One region of the Pandoraea sp. LA3 genome, then DNA from elsewhere that is predicted to be linked to it. Evidence: riboswitches for the same ligand, from Rfam matches in the RefSeq annotation. Region 1 holds a riboswitch; the other holds the start of a gene.
The links. A riboswitch is a leader RNA that binds a small molecule or an ion and turns the genes downstream of it on or off. The one in region 1 is predicted to bind FMN.
Positions count from the first base shown of each region.

Region 2: another riboswitch for FMN. It lies ahead of C5N93_RS09820 (6,7-dimethyl-8-ribityllumazine synthase); the one in region 1 lies ahead of ribB (3,4-dihydroxy-2-butanone-4-phosphate synthase).

Region 1 covers NZ_PTPY01000030.1:80,857-85,783, reverse strand. Annotated here, with positions in the region: gene C5N93_RS10480 (cation:proton antiporter) at 1-335, shown strand, start outside; gene C5N93_RS10475 (PaaI family thioesterase) at 486-1,064, opposite strand; gene ribB (3,4-dihydroxy-2-butanone-4-phosphate synthase) at 1,439-2,155, opposite strand; FMN riboswitch at 2,252-2,428, opposite strand; gene C5N93_RS10465 (cation transporter) at 2,665-2,865, opposite strand; gene C5N93_RS10460 (heavy metal translocating P-type ATPase) at 3,143-4,927, shown strand, end outside.
Region 2 covers NZ_PTPY01000029.1:81,222-86,148, forward strand. Annotated here, with positions in the region: gene C5N93_RS09810 (3'-5' exonuclease) at 1-1,578, opposite strand, end outside; gene C5N93_RS09815 (cysteine hydrolase family protein) at 1,896-2,465, opposite strand; gene C5N93_RS09820 (6,7-dimethyl-8-ribityllumazine synthase) at 2,581-3,087, opposite strand; FMN riboswitch at 3,158-3,313, opposite strand; gene C5N93_RS09825 (alpha/beta fold hydrolase) at 3,470-4,093, opposite strand; gene C5N93_RS09830 (OsmC family protein) at 4,266-4,547, opposite strand; gene C5N93_RS09835 (carboxymuconolactone decarboxylase family protein) at 4,907-4,927, shown strand, end outside.

The DNA of each region.
Region 1 (4,927 bases):
TGTATCGCAAGCTCAAGTCGCTGTCGTTGCTGCTCGTGGAGCTGTCGGTGCCGCCGAGCCTGACCGGTCGCTACACGTTCCAGGTGCGACGCGTGGTGGCCGAGATCCTGCCGATTGCCGCCATGGTCGGTGTGATCCTGCTGTTGGCAGCGTTGTCGGCGAGCATTCTGCCGTCGACCGAAATGATTGCGCTGATCGTTGTCGGCACGCTGGTGCTGGCCGTCATCATGCGAAGCTGGTTCGTGCGCATGCACGCCAAGTTGCAGATCGCCCTCAAGGAGACGCTCGAACATCAGCCCGATGGCGAGCATGGCGGCAAGGGGCCGTCGCACTGAGGCGTGTTTCGAGCGTCGCCGCGTTTCAGTAGGTATCGACGGCGCGAGTGCATGATTGCGTGCTGCGCCAGGTCGTAAAAAAGCCCGCCGGGGTCATCCTCCGGCGGGCTTTTTTATCGGGTGACGCGTCTGGCGCTGTTTTCGACTGGCTTACGCCTTCTTCGGCGGGAAGTCGAAGATCAGGCAGGTCGTCGTGGCGTGTGCGTAGAGCGTGCCGTCCGGTCCGACGATGCGGCCTTCGGCGATGCCGACCTGACGTCCCACCTGAATGACCTTGCCTTCGGCGCGCACGAGCGGAACGTCGCGGGTGAGGGCGCGGACCATGTTGGTCTTGAGTTCGAGCGTGGTGTAGCTGCGTCCGGCGGGCAGCGTCGAGTGAATCGCGCAGGCCACGGCCGAGTCGAGCAGCGTGGCAAACCAGCCGCCATGAATGGAGCCGAGCGGGTTGTAATAGGGCAATGCCGGGCGTCCCTGAAAGACGGCGCGGCCATTGGCAACCTCGACGGCAATGAAGCCGAGCGTTTCACTGATCGGCGGCATCGGCAGCTTGCCGTCGAACATGGCGTCGAAGATTTCCTGGCCGGACAGGCCGATGACGTCCGACGGCGTGGCCACGCCGTAACGTGCGGGACCGTTGCGGGAGATGCGCTCACGCACGGCGGCTTCGTCGGCTTCCCACTGCGCCAGAACGGCGGTGGCATCCGCGCGGGTGTCCAGTTTGGTATTCATGACGTCTTCCTCGTAACTTTTATCATGCTAGGCAATCGCATTGTCAGGCCGATTATAGGAGTGACCGCGCTCGATTGCTTATTTCGCGTTAGAGGGAAGTGTCGACGGGCAGGAGGCGGGGCGGCGAGGCTTGCTCGTGGTACGCGGCATATCGGTGTACCGGCGTACCGGCGTATCCGTGTATCGGTGTATCGGCGTGCAGGTGTGTAGGCGGGCCGGGGGCGATGAGCGTCGTCGGTCCGCGATGAAACAGGGGCTGACGACGCGGCAGGCGAAGGTGACGCTGCGGCCACGACGGTGCGAGCCGTTGCCGTAAAGGACTGCGTCGATGAGTGACTTTTCGACGCTTCATCGTCCTCTATCTAACCGACAACTCAAGCGGCCTGAGCGTGACTGAGGCGGTAAGTGGCGAGTTCGTCGATGGTCAGGATCGGCAGATCGTGCAACTTGGCAAAGCGCTCGATATCGGCGCCGCGCGTCATCGTGCCGTCCGGATTCATCAGTTCGCACAGCACGGCTGCCGGCTTCAACCCGGCGAGGATCGCCAGATCGACGGAGCCTTCCGTGTGACCGCGACGCGTGAGCACGCCGCCCGGTTGCGCACGCAGCGGGAAGACGTGACCCGGACGCGACAGGTCGGACGGTTGCGCATCGTCGGCAATCGCCGCGCGGATCGTGGTGACGCGGTCGGCGGCCGATACGCCGGTACTCACGCCCTGACGAGCTTCGATCGTCACGGTAAACGCCGTGCCGTAACGGCTCTGGTTCTGCTCGACCATCGGCGGCAGATCGAGGCGGCGAAGCGTCTCGTCGGGCAGGCACAGGCAGACGATGCCGCTGCATTCGCGAATCAGCATGGCCATGGTGGCCGGCGTGATTTTCTCGGCGGCGACGATCAGATCGGCTTCGTTCTCGCGGTCGAGATCGTCCATGAGAATGACGGGGCGGCCATCGCGCATGGCGTCGAGCGCGGCGGCCAGACGGACTTCGACCGGCGCAAGATCGACGAATGCCGGGTAGGCATGCAGATCGTCTGCCGTGGTGCTGTCTTGCGATGCAACTTGGGTATTGCGCTGGGTGCTGGTGGACATGAAACGCTCCTCGCGTAAGTCAATTGGCGAAAAACGTTTTCGGGGCACGCGAACGGACGTGACCATGGGATCTCGTCCCATAGCACGTGGGTGTCGACGCATCTTCTCTCATCCGGACTATGACCGTCGGCTCTGGCTTCGCACCAGATCTGCTGACCCTGCCGGTGTCGCGAAAGCAACGATGGCAAGCGCTCGCGGGCTCATGACGGCGCAGCGCACTGCGCGGCGTCACATACCGCCGGTGGGGACTTTCACCCCGCCCTGAAGACGTGTATTGCCGCCCGTCGGTCGCTGGCAGTAACGCATCGCGCGGCGTCATGACGTAGTCGGCGAGACAGAGCGTAGCACAAGGTCTTGCCGCTTTGCAGCGAAGGCCGCGTCGAGCGCGTGGGAATGGCGGAGTGGATCCGCGCCTCGTCCATCTCCCGGATTTCGCGTCCGGTCTGTTCGGCCACGCCGTGACCGGGTCCGGGCGAGTGGGCCGGACGGCGCGGATGGCGGGATGACGCTCAGGCCTGCGTGCCCTTGACCGTATAACCGGCTTCGGTAATGGCGGCGCTGACTTCGGCGGGGGACAGATCGCTCTGCACGTCGACGCGACCGGCGCCCAGATCGACATTGACCTTGGCGTCGGCGTCCAGCTCGGTGATCGCGCGCGTGACGGCCTTGACGCAGTGACCGCAGCTCATACCTTCGACTTGCACTTGCATGATGTTCTCCTTGAAGAGGTTCGATTGCAGGGTGACACGAATGAATGGAACCGATGATAGACCTTCCCATAGCAGGAAGCTCAAGCGCTTTTTTCGGATGCGTCGGGTGACGGCTCGGACGTCCCCCAAACCCGGGCGGTGCCGATCGCGTTATCTTGAACGATCGGACGGGCGGTCGATACGATGCGTGACAAGTTGCCGCACAGTGCTTGACCTTCCTGTCATGGCAAGGTCTATGCTTTGACGCATGATGACAGTCCTCGTGGGAGGCCCATAAATGACTCAGAACTGGTCGGTCGGTATCGAAGGCATGACCTGCGCATCGTGTGTGACGCGGGTAGAGAAGGCGTTACGACGCACCCCAGGGGTGGCGAGCGCCAATGTGAACCTTGCGACCGAAACGGCGGCTGTCGAGGCCGCGGCCGATGTGAAGCCGGCGGCCCTGCTTGGCGCGATCGAAGCGGCGGTGGCCGATGCCGGGTATCAGGTGGCGGAGCAATCGTTCGAACTCGCCATCGGCGGCATGACATGCGCCTCGTGTGCGGGGCGCGTCGAAAAGGCGCTGCGCAATGTGCCGGGCGTGGTCGAGGCGAACGTCAATCTGGCGACCGAGCGCGCTGCCGTGCGTGGTGTACGCGGTGCCGTGGACATCGCGGCGCTTGCGACCGCTGTCGAGAAGGCGGGATATGAAGCGTCGCCCGTAACGGACCCGGCGCAGGCGGCCCAGACCGAAAGCGGCCCGGCGTGGTGGCCGGTGGCCATCGCGGCGGTGCTCTCGCTGCCGCTATTGCTGCCCATGCTGCTCGAACCGTTCGGTGTGCATGTGATGCCGCCGCCGTGGGTGCAATGGCTGCTCGCGACGCCGGTGCAGTTCTGGCTCGGCGCGCGGTTTTACCGGGCAGGCTACAAGGCGGTGCGCGCGGGCAGCGGCAACATGGACTTGCTCGTGGCGCTGGGCACTTCGGCGGCGTATGGCCTGAGTCTGTACGAATGGTGGCGTGCACCGGCCGGCAGCATGCCGCATCTCTATTTCGAGGCGGCTGCGGTCGTCATTACGCTGGTCCTGCTGGGCAAGTGGCTCGAAGCGCGTGCGAAGCGGCGTACGGTGGAAGCGATTCGTGCGCTGGCGGCATTGCGGCCCGAGACGGCGCGCGTGTTGCGCGACCCGCATGGCGCAGCGAGTGAGGTTGACGTGCCGCTCTCGCAAGTGAAAGTGGGCGATTGGGTCGTGGTGCGCGCCGGTGAGCGTGTGCCGGTCGACGGCGTGATTCGCGATGGCGCAAGCCAACTCGACGAGTCGTTGCTGACGGGCGAACCGTTGCCCATCGACAAGACGAGTGGCGACAAGGTCGTGGGCGGTTCGATCAATGGCGCGGGGACGCTGCGCGTGGAAACGACGGCGGTCGGCGCCGACACGGCGCTCGCTCGCATCATCCGCATGGTCGAAGACGCGCAGGCAGGCAAGGCGCCGATTCAGCGCGCCGTGGATCGTGTCGCGGCGGTGTTCGTGCCGGTGGTGGTCCTGATCGCCATCGTCACGGTGATCGCCGGCTGGGCGCTCGGGATCGGGCTGGAGGCGGCGCTGTTGAATGCCGTGGCGGTGCTTGTGATTGCGTGTCCGTGCGCATTGGGGCTTGCAACGCCGGCTGCGATCATGGTCGGCACAGGCGCGGCGGCGCGGCAGGGCATTCTGATCAAGGATGCCGAAGCGCTCGAATTGGCACATCGCATCAACGTCGTGGCGTTCGACAAGACCGGCACGCTGACGGAAGGCAAGCCGCGTCTGGTGGCGCATCTGCCCGCTGACGGTACGAGCGCAGATACGCTGTTGCGGTGGGCCGCAGCGGTGCAGTCGGGCAGTTCGCATCCGTTGGCCAAGGCGGTCATGGTGGCGGCTGAGGAAGGCGGCCTGACGTCGAAGGTGCCCGTGGCGTCGGATATCGCGGCGCTGCCTGGGCGTGGCATGCGTGCCAGCATTCTGGAGACGTCGGACGCCGGCAACCCGGGCCGCCGCCATGCGCTTCAGTTGGGCAATGCCAGATTGCTCGATGAGCTGGGGGTG
Region 2 (4,927 bases), on a different contig from region 1:
ACGTTGCTGCCATTGGTACGGAATTTTGGATCGAACCAATGAATCGACACAGGTCTGCCCTACCGACCAGGTACGATAGACGATCGCCATGTCCTGCCATGCAACTCCTTGTTGATGAGCTTGCTCCAAGCAGCGAGCGATCTCAATCGCCTCGTCTTTGATGGATGGCAGCTTGATAAGATGTGGAGGGGGGCCGTCACGCCCACAGCTAACCGGACGAATCAGCGGTACGCCATCGTCATCGGTGGCCTTCGGGTCTAGGATGTCCTTGGCAATCAGCGCTGCCAGCTCGAGAATCTGCCGAGTATTGCGGTAGTTGATCTTTAGAATCGTCGTGCGCCCCTGAGCCTGCACACCGACACTCTTGAAGCTGAAACCTCGGTGGCTTGACCGCTTGAAGATCGACTGCGCATCGTCATACAGCACCAACAAGTGATTGCTCTCGGGCGATATCATCTGCACCACGAGCTTAAACCAACCCGGCTCAAAATCGTGCCCTTCATCAATCAGCACGGCACCGTACTGATTGCTCGGGATATGTCCACGGTCGACACTGTCGATCACGCGCTGGACCAACGCTGGAAAGAATGCATCTCCTTCCGCACTGGGCCGAGGCTGGTTGTAAGCCTTTAGTTGATCGAAGCACCAACCGTGGAAGTGGCGAACGGATACCTTCTCCGACAGGCCCTTGGCCTCCATCCAACTTTTCAACCGCTTGGACAACGGCTCACTGAAACACAGAATCAGAACGGGCTTCTCGGACGCACCGGCGAGGTACTCGGCACGGTAACCAAGAATCATCGTCTTGCCAGATCCCGCCACGCCGTGGATAACGCGATGACCGTCCCCCAAGCTTCGTGCGAGCTGCTCCTGCTGCATGTCCATCACTGCCATAATATCTGGCAACTCAGGCTCATCGCCAAACAGTTCCTGCTGCTTGGCCGAGACGCGAATCTCTGGAAAGAGAATCCAGCGCACCCGGTCGATCTGCGGCAAGGTCAACTTATCTCGAAACCGATACGGGAACATGTTCCACAGGCGCTCCTGAAAACGCTCTGCATCCTCCGATTCAGTCATCTCATCGGAGCAGATCACACGATCCAGCGGAATCGCATTATCCAACTGCCCATCCATGAACTGCTTACGCGTCATGAACGGAAACACCACACCGTACGCCCACGGAAACCGCAGCTTCCCTTGATACGGGTGCCCCAGAGAATTCACAAGCTGCGGATCGCGCTCGAGGGCGCGGACGATACCCGTAATGTAACGCCTGGCCTGTTCAAGCGGATTAGTGACCTCTTTCGGACCAAAATCACCGTGGATGATCCAATCGCCTGGCGTTGCAACATTGATGGTGCTTGGTCTCCAATCCTTCACTTCGAGCACAAGCAACCCATGTGATGGGTGTAGGATTACAAAGTCCGGATATTTGTCGAGCGAGGCGATACGCACGTCGTACCAAACCTTGTAATCGTCATCCAGCTTCTGTTCAAGTCGTTCGGCAAAGCGCCTCTCACCCGGCCACATTCTGCCAAGACAAGAGGAGAGCGAAGGCACAATGGTTGCCGTTGCCATAAACCAAGGTCTTATAAGTTAGGTTCACTAATCTACCACGCTCCAAAGGAGTTGCTGATGGGCTTTGTCGTCGTCAACCCATCCCGGACGGCACGCTGATTCAGGAGTCGGCCAGCCACAAGGGATTTGTGCACAAGGATGGCAGCAACACTACGACGATAGCGGTAACGTCCGGAAGCAAAGACGCGTTGGCGCAGGGGACCGCTTCCGGCCGATTTTGGTCACTTCTGAAAACTGTTTCCACCCCGACTTGACGTTCGGCAAGTCACCCTTCGAGTATCGTTTTCCCGACGTCGAACGGCCGTTGCAAACCTGCTTTAACTAACCGTGCCTAATAACGCATCGGCAGTCGTGACGGTGCAATATTCGGTGTCCAGATTGGCGAGTGACATCGCGTGAACCTCTTCGGCGCTTCGTTGTGTCCCGTTCCAGTCTGTCCGCGCAAACGTGAAACAGCCGTCAGACACGAGCCATGTCTGGAAACCAAGGTTACCGGCCATGCGGACAGTGGCTTCCACTGAATTATTGGTGATGACGCCCGCCACAACCAACGCGTCGAGGCCTCCGGCTCGAAGCCGATCTTCCAGGTCGGTTCCGATGAACGCACTGTTCGTCTGCTTCGGGATGACCAGTTCCCCCGCCACCGGCGCTGTCTCTGGCTTGAATGCATGTCCTGGCTGGCCCGGCCGGTAGTGAGACGCGGGATTTGTGGAGTCGTGCCGAACGTGCCAGACAGGCCAACCCTGGCAACGCCAGTGAGCCAGCAATCGGCCGACTTGTCGCTCGGCATCGGGGTTATTTCGCTCGCCCCAACTGGGGTGGTCGATCGCGCGCTGCAAATCAATCAGCAAAAGGACTGCGCCGGGAGCAGGAAGTCGGGCTGGCATGTGTTCAGATGTGGAAAGCGACATTCGACGATACAAGAAACGGACGTTCGATTTGAAGCGAACGTCCGTTTTTCCTTTTGTTGAATTACCCGGTTCGGCAAGGCGCGGACGCCATTCAGGCCGCGTGCTTCATTCCACCGAAAGCTTCATCTTTCAGCGACATCACCTTCTCGATGGTGTCAGAGCATGCGTGCGCTAACTCTCTGCCCTTAACCAAGAAGTGCTCTCGAAAGAAGTTGTTGTGTTCATCCGAAGTGTGGAAATGATGCGGTGTCAGAACCGCAGACAAGACGACAACCTCGGTTTCAAGTTGCACCTGCATCAGCCCGGAAATAACGGCTTGAGCGACAAACTCGTGGCGGTAAATTCCACCATCGACGACCAATCCCGCGCAGGCAATCGCCGCATACTTGCCGGTCTTCGCCAGCAATTTCGCGTGTAGTGGAATTTCGAAGGCCCCCGCCACCTCAAAGAAATCGCAGTTGGATTCGGCGATATTTGCCTGAGCCAGGCCTTGAACAAAAGCAGCCCGGCAATTGTCCACGATGTTCTTATGCCAACTGGATTGAACGAAAGCGATGCGACGACCGGAAACAACGGAAGGATTTTGAAGTTGGGTCATGGGTTGATCCTGTGTGAAATTAAACGGGCGCACAGGGCCAAGCCGCGCGCTCGAGGCACGCAACCCACAACCCCGCTCTCTCTCATCCGGACTTTAACCGTCGGCCTCGGGATCACACCGAGTCTGCTGACCTTCCAGGGAATGACATCCCAAGAAGCGCTCGCGGGCTACGTATATTTATACGATTACCGCCGGTGGGGAATTTCACCCCGCCCTGAGAACGAAACAGCATCAAATGCTGCCTGGGGAATCTATCACAAATGCATTGGCGAAATGATCACCTTTTGCCGCGGATTCGACCGGCCCGGACAGTCGCAGTCAAACTCGCGCGGGCGCCCACCACGATTAGCGAGTGCGACACCGAAACGATGCAACACCAACCTTAGTCACCCGCGCGGATCCGCGATAGGTGGGCATCGACAAGGCCCGCGAGTTCCGACGCGTGCTCATGCGCCAGATCATGATTACCCCCTGGGACAACGTGCAACCGTGCGTCAGGCAGCAGTTCGCGCAACCGCTGGCCAACCGCTAGCGGGCTGATCGGGTCGGCATCTCCCCAAAGCAAAAGGACAGGCTGTGCAATTCGGCTTAGCTCGTCAGTCAGGTCAGCGGTGAACGACGTGAACCAGTTCGGGAAAGACGGATTGGCATTGATAAATCCGCTTTGCCAGTCTGCCGCACCCAGCGCGCGTGTATCGATGCCACCAGACGTCACCGTCAAAACAAGATGGGTTATCAGATCAGGCCTTTCCAGCGCTGCGCGAATCGCTAACACCCCTCCCATCGATTGAGCAATCAAGGCCGTGGGTTCGTCGATGTGAGAGACGACCCTTCGAACGAGATCGTCGATGTTGTTGACATCAGGTGCCGGGGGCTCCTGACCGAACCCCGGATACGGAAGGATGACTTTGCTGGCGGGGGTGATCAGCAAACTCGCGAGCGGCTGCCAGAACGCGGTGTTTCCGGATGCGCCCGGCAGGAAAAGCAGTTTCGATGGAGCAGGCAAGCGTAGATTCTCCGTGTCTGGAATATTCGATCAGGCAGGTCAACGAGGCAAACGTCGGGGACCAGAAACCGATCACCCATCAGTTCAATAGCATCCCGCCAATCGGTGCAAGTTGGCGCATTGCCGACGAGAGGGCTTCGATGGTTTGGTCGCCCATGATAAATGCCCCCTATCAAGGCGTGACGATTGCCGCCGGACGAATCGCGATGGGCTTGCCCAGTGTCTGCGCAACGGGTGATGCTCGCACCGCCTCACGAGCGAGTGACTCGTGCGCCGGGGAGGGTGCTGTCGAGAAGTGAAGAGACACGTCGAATGCGGTTTCGTGGTCTTGCCTGTCGATCGTCACTTCGACTGTGACGGCGGGAAGTGTCGCACCTGCGCGCTCGGCAGCCATATCGATGGACATACGAATGCACGCTGCAAGCGCACTTTCCAGCAACTCATGCGGTCGCATGCCCGCACGCCCACCTTTCCCACCCTTTTGCGTATCCGAGGACACCAGACAACGCCCATTGGTCAATTGGACGCCATATGGCTCGCCCTGTCGTGTTGCCGTGATCATGATGGTATCCGTGGCGTCGAGAACTATTGCCAGTGTCTGCGCACAGCGCTGGCTTAGGAAGGCAAGTCGTTATCCCGGTATGGTTTGTGACAGGCTTCGGACGGGGGATTGTTGCCGCCAGGGCAACATGGTGCGCCCCACGCCGGATCTTCTGTCATTCGGTGTCGACACCTAAGATGAAGAGGCTGTTTCATGCCTTAGCGCCCTGACCGAACCGTGTCGGGACGCGTCACCCCATCGAGGTCGCCACCATGAGTCAACGTCTGAACGCT